One region of the Pseudomonas sp. Ost2 genome, then DNA from elsewhere that is predicted to be linked to it. Evidence: predicted binding sites of a transcription regulator. Region 1 holds the regulator's gene; each other region holds the start of a gene.

Evidence for each region. The regulator FliA, encoded in region 1, starts transcription of late flagellar genes. The targets are predictions, from matches to a motif close to CTAAAGTTTNNNNNNNNNNNGCCGNTAA.
Region 2: the regulator FliA is predicted to act here: its motif matches at 1,846-1,873, upstream of KI243_RS31750 (methyl-accepting chemotaxis protein).
Region 3: the regulator FliA is predicted to act here: its motif matches at 1,454-1,481, upstream of KI243_RS10515 (methyl-accepting chemotaxis protein).
Region 4: the regulator FliA is predicted to act here: its motif matches at 1,862-1,889, upstream of KI243_RS01955 (methyl-accepting chemotaxis protein).

Annotation. Positions count from the first base shown of each region.
Region 1 is NZ_AP021904.1:5,368,871-5,372,556, forward strand. Features, by position in the region: gene KI243_RS23480 (chemotaxis protein CheA) at 1-20, opposite strand, end outside; gene KI243_RS23485 (protein phosphatase CheZ) at 35-823, opposite strand; gene KI243_RS23490 (chemotaxis response regulator CheY) at 846-1,217, opposite strand; gene fliA (RNA polymerase sigma factor FliA) at 1,392-2,132, opposite strand; gene fleN (flagellar synthesis regulator FleN) at 2,129-2,962, opposite strand; gene flhF (flagellar biosynthesis protein FlhF) at 3,084-3,686, opposite strand, start outside.
Region 2 is NZ_AP021904.1:7,128,937-7,132,622, forward strand. Features, by position in the region: gene KI243_RS31750 (methyl-accepting chemotaxis protein) at 1-1,732, opposite strand, end outside; gene KI243_RS31755 (LysR substrate-binding domain-containing protein) at 1,923-2,843, opposite strand; gene KI243_RS31760 (NorM family multidrug efflux MATE transporter) at 3,003-3,686, shown strand, end outside.
Region 3 is NZ_AP021904.1:2,427,032-2,430,717, reverse strand. Features, by position in the region: gene KI243_RS10520 (methyl-accepting chemotaxis protein) at 1-1,227, opposite strand, end outside; gene KI243_RS10515 (methyl-accepting chemotaxis protein) at 1,522-3,669, shown strand.
Region 4 is NZ_AP021904.1:441,312-444,997, reverse strand. Features, by position in the region: gene KI243_RS01960 (methyl-accepting chemotaxis protein) at 1-1,784, shown strand, start outside; gene KI243_RS01955 (methyl-accepting chemotaxis protein) at 1,956-3,686, shown strand, end outside.

The DNA.
Region 1 (3,686 bases):
TCATCGGCGCCGAAGCTCATGTGTATGGGTGCTCCTAGAATCCAAGGCTGGAAAGCAAATCGTCGACATCGTCCTGACCGGACATAACGTCTTCACGTTTATCGGCATGAATCTGCGGACCTTCACCCTTTGCCATCTGTTTTTGTGGATCTTTTTCCGCGAGGATGGCTTCGCGGTCATGTTCGATACCCGCAAAACGATCCACCTGGCTGGCCATCAGCACCAGTTTGAGCAGATTGCTTTCGACTTCGGTGACCATCTGCGTGACGCGCTTGATCACCTGGCCGGTAAGGTCCTGGTAATCCTGGGCCAGCAGGATGTCGTTGAGATCGCTCGATACCGCACGGGTCTCCTGCTCGCTGCGCGAAAGGAAACCGTCGACCCGCCGGGCCAGTGCGCGAAACTCTTCGGCACCGACTTCACGCCGCATGAAGCGACCCCAGTCGGCGCTCAGGGCCTTGGCTTCCTCGTTCAGGCCACTGACCCGCGGGGTCGCGCTCTCCACCAGGTCCATGGTGCGATTGGCCGCCGCCTCGGTCAGCCTGACCACATAGGACAGGCGCTCGGTGGCGTCGGTGATCTGCGAAACTTCCTCGGCTTGCGGCATGGTCGGGTCAATCTGGAAATTGACGATCGCACTGTGCAGCTCGCGGGTCAGCTTGCCGACTTCCAGATACAGGCCGCGGTCACGGGTCTGGTTCAGCTCATGGATCATTTGCACCGCATCGCCGAAACGGCCTTTTTCAAGGCTGTCGACCAGTTCACGGGCATGTTTTTTCAGGGTCGATTCAAAATCGCCCAGTGAAGATTCGTTGTGCTCCATAGCGCCCCCGTGGCGGACTTCATCAACCGATGCGTTCGAAGATCTTTTCGATCTTCTCTTTCAGCGCCTGGGCCGTGAATGGTTTGACCACATAGCCGTTGACGCCGGCCTGGGCGGCTTCGATGATCTGCTCGCGCTTGGCTTCGGCCGTGACCATCAGGACCGGCAGGTGCTTGAGCTTTTCATCGGCACGCACGTGGCGCAGCAGGTCGATGCCGGTCATGCCGGGCATGTTCCAGTCGGTGACCAGAAAGTCGATGCTACCGCTGTTGAGGACCGGAATGGCGGTAGTACCGTCATCGGCCTCGACCGTGTTGGTGAACCCGAGGTCACGCAACAGGTTCTTGATGATCCGCCGCATCGTTGAGAAGTCATCAACAATGAGGATTTTCATGTTCTTGTTCAATTCGACCTCCAAGCAGTCTTAAACGCGTTTCAGCACCTGAACGCGCTGTTCAATCAATTCGGCACAACACTCGACTACTGCATGGAAACCACAACCGGCCGAGCCGCCGACACACCGTCAAACGCTGCATCGGTCTCGTTCGCAGTGTCCCCACACTGCCTGTCAACGCGCTCGCCACTCTCCCAAACGCCCCCGCAAGCGGGCCGCGCACTGGCTGTGTAACTGGCTGACTCGCGATTCGCTGACCCCCAGTACCTCACCGATTTCCTTGAGGTTCAGCTCCTCGTCGTAGTACAGCGCCAAGACCAGTCGCTCACGCTCCGGCAAATTGGCAATCGCATCCGCCAGCGCCGCCTGGAAGCGTTCATCCTCCAGATCGCGTGACGGCTCGAGATGAGCACTCGCGCCATCCTCGTGCAGCCCTTCATGCTCGCCGTCCTGCAACAGGTCGTCGAAACTGAACAATCGGCTGCCCAGGGTATCGTTCAAAATCCCGTAATAATCATCGAGACTCAATTGGAGTTCGGCTGCAACCTCGTGATCTTTAGCGTCACGACCGGTTTTCGCTTCAATTGCCCTGATTGCGTCACTGACCATACGGGTATTGCGGTGTACCGAACGGGGTGCCCAGTCGCCCTTGCGGACCTCATCGAGCATCGCGCCGCGAATCCGGATACCGGCATAGGTCTCGAAACTCGCACCTTTGCTGGAGTCATACTTGGTCGAGACTTCCAGCAGGCCGATCATGCCCGCCTGGATCAGGTCCTCGACCTGCACACTGGCCGGCAGCCGCGCCAGCAAGTGATAGGCGATCCGCTTGACCAGAGGCGCATAACGCTCGATCAACTCATACTGGCTGTCACGCGACGACTTGGAATACATGCGATAGCCACTGGCAGTCATAGCACTGGTCCCGCACTCGTCTGATGCACCAGACGTTCGACGAAGAACTCCAGGTGCCCGCGTGGGTTGGCGGGCAACGGCCAGGTGTCGACCTTCTGGGCAATGGCCTTGAACGCCAGGGCGCATTTCGAACGAGGGAACGCTTCGTAGACCGCGCGCTGCTTCTGCACGGCCTTGCGTACGCATTCATCGTAGGGAACGGCACCGACGTATTGTAGGGCTACATCGAGGAAGCGATCCGTGACCTTGGTCAACTTGGCGAACAGATTGCGACCTTCCTGGGGGCTCTGGGCCATGTTGGCCAGCACGCGGAAACGGTTCATGCCGTAGTCGCGGTTGAGCAGCTTGATCAGGGCATAGGCGTCAGTGATCGAGGTCGGCTCGTCGCAGACCACCAGCAGGACTTCCTGGGCCGCGCGGACAAAACTGACTACCGAGTCACCAATACCCGCAGCGGTGTCGATCACCAGCACATCGAGGTTGTCGCCAATATCGCTGAACGCCTGGATCAGGCCGGCATGCTGGGCCGGGCTCAGGTGGACCATGCTCTGGGTGCCGGAGGCGGCCGGCACGATACGGATCCCGCCCGGCCCCTGCAACAGCACATCACGCAACTCACAGCGCCCCTCGACCACGTCGGCCAGGGTGCGTTTGGGGGTCAGCCCCAGCAGGACGTCGACATTCGCCAGCCCCAGGTCGGCGTCCAGCAGCATGACCCGCCGGCCAAGCTCAGCCAGCGCCAGGGACAAGTTCACTGACACGTTAGTCTTCCCGACGCCACCCTTGCCGCCGGTCACCGCGATCACCTGTACGGGATGCATGCTGCCCATGTTCTCTTCTTACCTTGTCTTGCTTAGACGGAAGGCCACATAACTGGCTGCGCGTTCCCGGAGGGAACTAATGCCTGGCAGACCATCGATGTAGGTGCATTGCAACGTCTTCATGATTACCTCAACCCACTCGTTTGGACGGGCTGTGGTAGATGTCAGCGAACATATCGGCCATGGCCTCTTCGCTGGGTTCTTCCTGCATTTGCACACTGACTGCGCGGCTCACCAGCTGGTGGCGGCGCGGCAAATGCAGATCGTCCGGAATCCTTGGACCATCGGTCAGATAGGCCACCGGCAATTCGTGGCTGATGGCCAGGCTCAGCACTTCGCCGAGACTCGCCGTTTCATCCAGTTTAGTCAGGATGCAGCCAGCCAGCCCGCAGCGCTTGTAGCTGTGGTAGGCGGCGGTCAACACCTGTTTCTGGCTGGTCGTGGCCAGGACCAGGTAATTCTTGGCCTTGATCCCGCGTCCGGCCAGGCTTTCCAGTTGCATGCGCAGCGCCGGGTCGCTGGCCTGCAGGCCGGCGGTATCGATCAGCACGACGCGCTTGCGCAGCAGCGGATCGAGGGCTTGCGCCAGGGACTGGCCCGGGTCGACGTGGGTCACGGGTACGTTGAGGATCCGCCCCAGGGTCTTGAGCTGTTCCTGGGCACCGATACGGAAGCTGTCCATGCTGACCAGGGCGATGTTCTGCGCACCGTACTTGAGCACGTAGCGCGCCGC
Region 2 (3,686 bases), 1.8 Mb from region 1:
CATTGCGTGACAGACCTTCCTGCATCAGCGCGTTGCCCTGCTCCATGGTCTGGATGGCATGGCTGGTTTCCTGCTGGATGCTGTGGATCATCCCGGAAATCTCGTCGGTCGCCTCGCGGGTACGACCCGCCAGGCTGCGCACTTCATCCGCCACCACGGCAAAACCACGGCCCTGCTCGCCGGCACGGGCGGCTTCGATGGCAGCGTTCAACGCCAGCAGGTTGGTCTGGTCGGCAATCGAGGTGATCACTCCGACGATGCCACCGATTTCCTGGGAACGCTGGCCCAGAGTGTTGATCACCGTCGCGGTGCTGTTGAGCGCTGCGGCGATCTGCTCCAGGGAGGAGGACGCTTCGTCCATGGAGGTCCGGCCGATCCGCGTCTGCTGGGCATTTTCCTGGGCCAGGCGCTCGGTACTGCCCATGTTGTCGGCAATGTTCAGCGAGGTCGCGCTGAATTCCTCCACCGCCCCGGCCATGCTGGTGATTTCGCCGGACTGCTGTTCCATTCCCTCATAGGCCCCGCCGGACAGGCCGGACAAGGCCTTGGCGCGACTGTTGACCTCGGCGGCGGCCTTGCGGATGTGCTCGACCATGGTCGACAGCGCCTGCCCCATCTGGTTGAAGCTGGCAGCCAGTTGGCCGATTTCGTCATGGCTCGACACATTCAGCCGTACGCTCAAGTCACCGGCACCCAGGGCTTGCGCCTGGCGCACCAGGTCTCCCAGCGGTTGCAGCTTGCTGCGCAACAGCCAGACCGCCGCACCGACCGCCAGCAACATCGCCAGCACGCTGCCCAATACCAGGCGAATACCGACGCTCCAGGTCACTTCGCGAATCTCGGCCTTGGGCATGCTCGCCACCACCGTCCACGGCCCGCCTTCGAACGGCACCGCGACACTGTAGAGGTCGTCGCCCTTGTCGCTCCAGAAACGTCCCTGGCCCGGTTGCCTGGCGAGGTCGGCGATCACCGGGACCGCCTGGTCGAGGTCCTTCACCCCGGCAGGCGGCACCAGCCAGTGCTTCTGCTCGTCGAGCAACGACAGGGAACCGGTGGTGCCGATCCGGAAGCGCTTGAGGTTTTCGAACTGCGCGTTCTGCGCATCGGTGTAGTCGAAGCCGACAAACAGCACCGCGAACACCTTGCCACTGCTGTCACGCACTGGCGTGTACTGGGTCATGTAGGAGCGATCGAACAGCAGGGCGCGGCCGACATAGCCCTGGCCGGCCATCAGCCTGGCGTAGGCCGGGTGCTGGTGGTCGAGCAAGGTGCCGATGGCCCGGCTGCCGTCCTGCTTGGTCAGGGAGGTGCTGACCCGGATAAAGTCGTCGCCACTGCGCACGAACAAGGTCGCGACGCCAGCCGACATCTGCTTGAACTCGTCGACTTCGCTGAAATCGTTGTTGAGCAGGTGATCGCCCAGGTACAACCCGGGGGCCTGGGTGCCGGCGACGGCCACCGGGGCCTCGGGGCGTACGCTCAGGCCGCTGCTGAAGCGTTTTTCGAACAGCCCGCTCAGGCGCTGGGTGCTTTCGCGCAGGGTGCCGTGGAAGGTATTCAACTGGTCGGCCAGCAGCCGCGCCTCGCTGGCCAGGTGCTCTTCACGGGTGTCGAGGTTGGCGGAGTCCAGCGAGCGGAGGGCAAAGACAGTACTGCCACTGATCACCACTGCCAGGATGACAGCGAGCGCAAGACCCAGTTGCGTGGCGATTCGAGCACGGGGTTGAGACATGAACAGCTCCTGGCCGAGCGGCCGGATCATCCTGATCTCGTGGCGCTACCCGGTAATAATTCTAAAAGTTGAGTCGTGAGTGGGGCTTTCTGAACGAAGGTTCCATATGGGTAGATTCGGCGGCCAGCAGCGATACTTGAGTAAATCAGGTGGATATCGGCCAAATCCCGGACTGACGGGCTGTTTCGATTCAGCTCAGGCGTTCGACCGGGGGCAATTCCATCGCGGCGACCTCGCCTTGCAGGAAGTCGCTCAGGCGCCGCAGGCGCTCGCCGCCAGGGCGGGTTTTCGGCCATACCAGGTAGTATTTCTCGCCGCTGGCCACGGCGGTCGGCCATGGCAGGCTCAGGCGGCCCTGGGCGACATCCTCCGCCACCATCAGCAGGTCGCCCATGGACACGCCGTAGCCACGGGCCGCGGCGATCATGCCCAGTTCCAGGGTATCGAACACCTGGCCGCCCTTGAGGGAAATCCGCTCGGACAGGCCCATGCGCTCCAGCCAGCTGCGCCAGTCACGACGATCCGGCGTCGGATGCAACAGCTCGGCGCCGGCCAGCCGCTCGACATCCCAGGGCTGGTCGTTGAGCAGCGTCGGCGCGCCTACCGGGATCAGCCATTCGGAAAACAGGTAGCTGGCTTCCCAGTCCGGCGGGAAGTGCCCGTTGCCGAGCAACACCGCGCAATCGAAAGGCTCCTGGTTGAAGTCGACACTGTCGATGTCCATCCAGGCGCTGGTGAGCTGCACCTCGTTGCCTTTCTGCAAGTGCCGGAAGCGGCTGAGCCGGGCCAGCAACCAGCGCATGGTCAGGGTCGAGGGCGCCTTCATGCGCAGGATGTCATCTTCGGCGCGCAAGGTATTGCAGGCACGCTCCAGGGCACCGAAGCCTTCGCGGATCCCCGGCAACAGCAGGCGCGCGGCTTCCGTCAATTGCAGGTTGCGGCCATTGCGCTGGAACAGGCGACAGGCGAAGTGGTCTTCGAGCGTGCGGATATGCCGGCTGACCGCGCTCTGGGTGATCGACAGTTCTTCCGCCGCGCGAGTGAACGAGCTATGTCGCGCCGCGGCTTCGAAAGCACGCAAGGCGTAGAGGGGCGGCAGGCGGCGGGACATGCGGAACCTTCCGATGGCTGGATAGCGAAGAACTTACCAGAAATGCCCCTGCATGAGTTTTTATCATGCGAGCAATCGTTTTTATCCCTTTGTGCAAACCCGCGCAGGCGCCGAGAATCAATCCTTTCCCCAGCCTGCCACTTTTTGAGCCTGATGATCATGCAGCATCCAGCACGTACCGAACTCTGGGCCATCCTGCGGCTGTCGGGGCCGTTGATCGCCTCGCAGTTGGCACACATGCTGATGGTGCTGACCGACACCCTGATGATGGCCCGACTCAGCCCCGAGGCCCTGGCCGGCGGCGGCCTGGGTGCGGCGAGCTATTCATTCGTGTCGATTTTCTGCCTCGGCGTGATTGCCGCGGTCGGCACCCTGGTGGCCATTCGTCACGGCGCCGGCGATGTCGAGGGCGCCACCCGGCTGACCCAGGCCGGGCTCTGGCTGGCCTGGGCCATGGCGCTGGTCGCCGGCCTGCTGCTGTGGAACCTCAAGCCGCTCCTGCTGCTGTTCGGCCAGACCCCGAGCAACGTGCACGCGGCCGGCCAGTTCCTGCTGGCGCTGCCGTTCGCCCTGCCCGGCTATCTGAGCTTCATGGCCCTGCGCGGCTTTACCAGTGCCCTGGGACGCGCCACCCCGGTGATGGTGATCAGCCTCTGTGGCACCGTGGCCAACTTTGCCCTCAACTATGCGTTCATCACCGGGATGTTCGGCCTGCCCCGGCTGGGACTGACCGGTATCGGCCTGGTCACCGCCATCGTCGCCAACTGCATGGCGCTGGCCATGGCCTGGCACATCAGGCGGCATGCCGCGTATCGCGACTACCCCTTGCGCCGCGGCCTGTCC
Region 3 (3,686 bases), 2.9 Mb from region 1:
GAGCGCCAGCAGGTTGGTCTGCTCGGCAATCGAACGGATCACCCCCAGCACGCTGACAATCGACGTCACGTCCTGCTGCAGGCTGTCCAGGGACGTACCACTGCTACGGATATCATTCACCAGCGCGTGGATCTGCTGGATGCTGCCATCCACCACGCGCTTGGCGGTCTGGCCTTCGGCATCGGTCTGCTGGGCCGCGACCGCCGCGCCCTGGGCACTGCGCGCGACTTCCTGGGCGGCTGACGACATCTGGTTGATCGCCGTGGCGACCTGATCGGTTTCGTGGCGCTGGCGCTCCATCGCCTGTTCCGAGCGGTTGGCCTGCTCGGAGACCTGGCCGACCAGTCCGGTCAACTGGCCGGTCATCTCGGTGATCTGCCGGACCAGGCTGTGGATCTTGTCGACAAAGCGGTTGAACGAGCCGGCCAGTTGCCCCAGTTCGTCCTGGCTGGTGATCGCCAGGCGGTGCGTGAGGTCACCCTCGCCGGCGGCGATATCGTCGAGGTTGGCTTTCATCAGGATCAGCGGCCGCAGAATGGTATTGGCGACGATCATCCCGACCACGGCAATCACCAGCAGTACCAGCACGGCAATCCCGACAATGCTCAGCACCACGCCTTCCATGCGCTCGTTGACCTTGCCCTGGACCACCGCGACCTGGGCTTCGATGCCATCGAGGTTGACCGAGGAGCCGATGGCCATGTCCCACTTGGCCAGGTATTCGGTGTATCCGAGCTTGGGCACCAGCACCGTTTCGTTGCCCGGCAGCGGCGAGCTGTATTGCAGGTAGTGGGTTCCGTCCTTGGCGACCTGCACCAGGTCACGATTCACATAGACGCCGTTGGGGTCGCGGGCATCCTTGAAGCTCTTGCCAAGGCCTTCCGGACTGTTGCTCTTGAACAGCCGGACGATCTGCGAATCGTAGCCGAAGAAGTAACCGTCCTTGCCGTACTTGATGCTCGACAACAGTTTGATCACCTGGTCACGGGACGCCTGGTCCCCCGGCGCGGCGGCATCGTAGAGCGGCTTGATCGCCGTCATGGCCACCGCCACGTAGCTCTGCAAGGTGGCCTTGGCCTCGGAGATCAGTCGCTCGCGGGTTTCCTCGACTTCGTTGCGGGCCTGGTTCCGCAGGATCAGCACCGTGGTCAGGCTGATCACGACCGCGAACAGCAGGACCGGCAATACCGCGAGGGACAGGACTTTGGCCTTCAGGCTCAGGCGCATGGTGGTGTTCTCTTATTGTCGGCAGGTAAGGGGTTAACGGCCCCGCCGGCGGAAAGTTGAGGACCATCGACGCCCGTGGAAACCGCACAAACCGTGGGGGCGATGGCTGCGGCCGGCATGAAATCGACCGTCAACGACGTATTGTCGATTTCAATCGACAATCGTTCGATGGGATAAAACCCGCCTTTTCCTGACACAGGTCATTGTTTTTTATTTGTTCGTTCAAATAAAGAAAAAACCGATCATGCCGTTAAACTTCCAAACCTCTGCAGTTCAAGATTAAGGACGTCTTTCATGTCGCTCAGACAACTTTCCATCCAATGGAAAATCACCCTGCTCGCCGGACTCAGCCTGCTGGGGATCGTCACCCTGTTGGTCGGCCTTTCGCTCTATCGCATGGAGCACAGCTCGGAGCTGGTCAAGGCATCGAGCATGGAAATGCTCAACGAGGCTGCCCAGGCGCGCATCGAGGCCCAGGGTGAAGTCCAGGCGCTGATCATTCGTCGGCAGTTCATGGACGCCTACCAGTACGGCAACGGCTTTGCCCGCCAGGTGCTGTTCCTGCGCGAGCAGGCACAGAAGCGCTTTCTCGATGCCTTCGATCTGCGCGAAGACCTGACCCGCCAGGTCAAGGCCGCGCTCCAGGCCAACCCGGACCTGCTCGGCCTGTCCCTGGTCTTCGAAGCCAACGCACTGGACAGCAAGGACGAGCTGTTCGCCGGCCAGAAGGAACTGGGCAGCAACGACAAGGGCCGCTTTGCCCTCTACTGGTCGCAACCGACCCCGGGCCAGTTGACCTCCATGTCGCTGCCGGAAAGCGATATGAGCGACACCAGCACCGGCCCCAGCGGCGAGCCGAACAACGCCTGGTTCACCTGCCCGCGCAGCACCCTCAAGCCCTGCGTGATCGAGCCCTACTTCTACGAGATCGATGGCCACAATGTGCTGATGACCAGCATCGTGTTCCCGCTGATCGTCGAGGGCAAGGTCATCGCCTCGCTGTCCGTGGATATCAACCTCAACAGCCTGCAAGCGGTCAGCCAGCAGGCGAGCAAGAAGCTCTACGACGGCCAGACCAGCGTCAGTATCCTCAGCCCGGTGGGCCTGCTGGCCGGCTACAGCCCGGATGCCAGCAAACTCAGCCAGCGCCTCGACCAGGTCGACAGCCACAACGGTGCCGCGCTGATCCGCCAACTGGCCAGCAGCACCGAGACGCAGGTGCTGCGCAATGACGCGCAGTTGAAGATTCTCGCGCCGTTCCAGCCGATTCCCGGCGGCAAGCCGTGGGGCGTGTTGCTCGATGTGCCGGAAAAGGTCCTGGTCGGGCCGGCCGAAACCCTGAAGAGCCAGCTCGATGCGCGCAACGCCGCCGGCACCCTGATCGAGCTGGGCCTGGGCCTGCTCGGTGCCGTGATCGGACTGTTGCTGGTCTGGCTGATGGCCCGCAGCGTGACCCGACCGATTCTCGGCGTGGCGCGCATGCTCGAAGACATCGCCAGCGGCGAAGGCGACCTGACCCGCCGCCTGCATTACGACAAGAAGGACGAACTGGGCCAACTGGCTGGCTGGTTCAACCGTTTCCTCGACAAACTGCAGCCAGTGATTGCCGACGTCAAGCGGTCGGTCCAGGACGCCCGCGGTACTGCCGACCAGTCGGCGTCCATCGCGACCGAAACCAGCGCCGGCATGGAACAGCAGTACCGCCAGGTCGACCAGGTCGCCACCGCCTCCCACGAAATGAGCGCCACCGCCCAGGATGTCGCCCGTAGCGCGGCCCAGGCCGCCCAGGCCGCGCGCGATGCCGACCAGGCGACCCGCCAGGGGCTGACCGTGATCGATCGCACCACCGCGAGCATCGGTCACCTGGCCGCCGACATGAGCGACGCCATGGGCCAGGTCGAAGGGCTGGCGGCCAACAGCGAGAAGATCGGCTCCGTACTGGAGGTCATTCGGGCGATTGCCGAGCAGACCAATCTGCTGGCACTCAACGCCGCCATCGAAGCCGCCCGCGCCGGTGAGGCCGGGCGCGGTTTTGCCGTGGTCGCCGATGAAGTGCGCAACCTCGCGCGGCGCACCCAGGAGTCGGTGGAGGAAACCCGCCAGGTCATCGAAGAGTTGCAGACCGGTACCCGCGAAGTGGTGACTTCCATGGGTAACAGTCACCGCCAGGCCCAGGGCAGTGTAGAGCAGGTCAGCCAGGCCGTGACGGCGTTGCGGCAGATCGGCGACGCGGTGACGGTGATCACCGACATGAACCTGCAGATTGCCAGTGCGGCGGAAGAACAGAGCGCGGTGGCCGAGGAGATCAACAACAACGTGGCGACCATCCGCGATGTCACCGAATCGCTGTCCGGCCAGGCCAATGAATCGGCACGGGTCAGTCAGTCGCTGAACCAGTTGGCCAACCAGCAACAGGGACTGATGGATCAGTTCCGGGTGTAAGGTTTCGCGCGCAGGGG
Region 4 (3,686 bases), 2.4 Mb from region 1:
GTCGCGGCGACAAGCTGGGCTATATCTCCAGCCTCAACCTGTTGACCAAGGACCTGCGCATCGCCCGCCTGGACTATGAAATGCGCAAGGGCGAACAGGGCCCCGGCGTGGTCAGCGACCTGCTGGGCAAGCTGGAAAGCGGCCTGCAGAGTGCCCGCAAGCAGGTGGAAACCCCGGAAAGCATCACCCTGATCGACCAGCAACTGGCGGCCCTCACGGAATACAAGCGGGCCTTCGCCGATATGATCCAGGCCATGCAGAATCGCGAGAGCGCTCGCAGCGCGCTCGGGGCCAACGCCGACAATGCCGTCGCCAAGGTCGCCGAGGTGGAGAAATCCATGCTGCAGGGCGACAGCGTCGCCCAGTTCAACAGCGTGGTCGACCTCAGCAAGCAACTGCAGCAGTCCCGCTACCAGGTCCGCGGCTACACCTACAGCGGCAAAAGCGATGCCGAACAACCGGCCCTGGAGGCCATCGACAGCGCCCTGGGCACCCTCGCCAGCCTGCCGGCCAAATTGCCGGAACAGCACCAGGCCAACCTCCAGCAGGCGGGCGAGTCCTTCAAGGCCTACCGGGCCGCCGTCGGCGCCTTCCGCGACTCCCAGGTCGCCAGCGCCCAGGCGCTCAAGCGCATGGAAGAGCAAGGCAACAAACTGCTGGGACTCAGCGACCAGTTGACCGAGTTGCAGACCGGCCGCCGTGACAGCGACGCGGCCAACGCGAAAAACATGCTCGGCATCGCCACCGTCCTGGCCCTGCTGTTCGGCGTGATTGCCGCCTGGGCCATCACCCGCCAGATCGTGATTCCGCTGCAACAGACCCTCAAGGTCGTCGAGCGCGTGGCCGCGGGCGATCTGAGCCAGGACCTGGAAACCAGCCGCCGCGACGAACTCGGCCAGTTGCAGCGGGCCATGCACAGCATGACCGTCAGCCTGCGCAAGCTGATCGGCGGTATCAGCGACGGCGTCACCCAGATCGCCAGCGCCGCCGAGCAACTGTCCGCCGTCACCGAGCAGACCAGTGCCGGGGTCAACAGCCAGAAGGTCGAGACCGACCAGGTCGCCACGGCCATGCACGAGATGACCGCCACCGTGCAGGAAGTCGCGCGCAACGCCGAGGAAGCCTCGGAAGCCGCCGCCGCGGCGGACCAGCAGGCCCGCGAAGGCGACAGGGTGGTTGGCGAGGCCATCGCCCAGATCGAGCGCCTGGCGACCGAAGTCGGCAACTCCACCGCGGCCATGAGCCATCTCAAGGCCGAAAGCGACAAGATCGGCAGCGTGCTCGACGTGATCAAGTCGGTGGCCCAGCAGACCAACCTGCTGGCCCTCAACGCCGCCATCGAGGCGGCCCGCGCCGGTGAGGCCGGGCGCGGTTTCGCCGTGGTCGCCGATGAAGTGCGCAGCCTGGCCCTGCGTACGCAGAAGTCCACCGAAGAGATCGAGGAACTGATCGTCGGCCTGCAAAGCGGCACCCAGCAGGTGGCGAACATCATGGACAACAGTCGCGGCCTGACCGACAGCAGCGTCGAACTGACCCGTCGCGCCGGCGGCTCGCTGGAAAGCATCACCCGCACCGTGTCGGCGATCCAGGCGATGAACCAGCAGATCGCCGCCGCCGCCGAACAGCAGAGCGCCACCGCGGAAGAGATCAACCGCAGCGTGCTGAATGTACGGGACGTTTCCGAGCAGACCTCGTCGGCCAGTGAAGAAACGGCCGCCTCCAGCATCGAGTTGGCGCGCCTGGGCAATCACCTGCAGGTGCTGGTCAGCCATTTCCGCCTGTAACGCCCCATAGGGCGGGGAGGCCGACCAGGCCTCCCAACTCCTTCAAACACAAGGGAATTCCCCTACAGCCTGATCAGGTCAGGTCTCCCGCCGGAAAGCCGATGAGAGGACATCGCCCGACGCATTCATGCGCCGGGCTCGACCACTTATCCGCCTGGCAGGAGATCCACCATGTTTCCTCGGTTTGCCCATGCATTAATCGACCGCAGCGTCCGCTTCAAGCTGTCCCTGGGTTTCGGCCTGGTGCTGCAACTGACACTCGTCATCACCGCCACCGGCTGGTACGCCCTGCAACACACCATCGAGCATTCGCACCAACTGTCGATCATTGCCCGGCTCAGCCATATCACCAAGGGCATGCGCGCCGACCGCATTGCCTTTCGGGTCCTGAACGACACCCGGAGCCAGGACAATGTCAGGCGCCAGCTGGCCGAGATCAACCAGCACCTGGGCGCGCTGCGTGAACGCATCGAGGACCCCGCCTACCAGGACCTGCTGGAAAGACAGCGCGGCAGCCTCGCCGCCTTCCAGGATGCCCTCGACGAGCTGGGCCGGACGGTCGACGACCGCGAACGCCTGCGCTCGCAACTGGCCGCAGACCTGGAACAGGCCAGCCTGACCGTGGCCAGGACCCAGGCCAGTGTCCTGGTGGCCAGCGGCACCTTCGGTACAGGTATCGAGTGGCAGCCACTGGTCGCCGCTATTGAGCAGTTGCGCCAACAGATCGAGCACAGCCACGACAGCGTGGAAACCCCGGCCTACACCTTCGCCTCGCCGCAAGACTATTCACAGCAGGCGCTCCAGGCCATCGAACGGCTCGACGAGATACTGCAACAGATCAGGCAACGTATCGGCAGCCTGCCGGCGACGGTCATCGGCGACCCGGTAGCCCTCGTCGCGACCCTCACCACCTACCAGGCCAGCCTTATGCAGTTTCGCGAGGCACAGACGCAAACCGCCACCCTGCATGAGCGCATGGAAACCCTGGGAGGGCTGTTGCTCGACGGAAATGACGCCCTGAGCCTGGGCCAGACAGAAAAGCGCGACCGCGACACCCGCCGCTCGAACAGGGTGCTGATCGCCGTTGCCGCGCTGGCCCTGCTGATCGGTGCCTTGTCCGCCTGGGTCATCAGCACCCAGATCCTGGTCCCCCTCAAGCGCAGCCTCAAGGTCGCCGAGCACATCGCCGCCGGCGACCTGAGCCGCGATATCCGGGTCGAACGCGGCGACGAAATGGGCCAGTTGCAGCAAGCCCTGCAACGCATGAGCCAGGGCCTGCGCGAACTGGTCGGCGGTATCGGCCAGGGCACCGCCCGCGTGGCCGGGGCTGCCCGCCAGTTGTCCGGCAGCACCGAGCAGACCAGCACCCGCATTGGCCGGCAGCGTGACGAAATCGACCAGATCGCCACGGCGATGAAACAGATGACCGCCACCGCCCGGGAAGTCGCGCAGCATGCCGAGGCCGCGTCCCTGGCTGCCAACCAGGCCGAGCAGCAGGCCAGGGACGGCGACCGGGCGGTGGCCGAGAGCATCGGGCAGATCGTCCAGCTGGAGCAGGAAATGCAGCAGTGCACCGCGGCGATGACCACCCTCAAGCAGGAAAGCGAGAAGATCGGCGGCGTGCTGGATGTGATCAAGTCGGTCTCGCTGCAAACCAACCTGCTGGCACTCAACGCCACGATCGAGGCGGCCAGGGCCGGCGAGGCCGGGCGGGGGTTTGCGGTGGTCGCCGACGAAGTCCGCAGCCTGGCGCAACGCACCCAGGACTCGACCGAGGAGATCGAAGGCCTGGTCAGCGCCTTGCAGAACGGTACCCAGCAAGTGGCGCAGCGCCTGGACAAAAGCCGCGGCCTGAGCCGCAGCAGCGTCGAGTCCAGCCGACGCAGCGGCAGCAAGCTGACG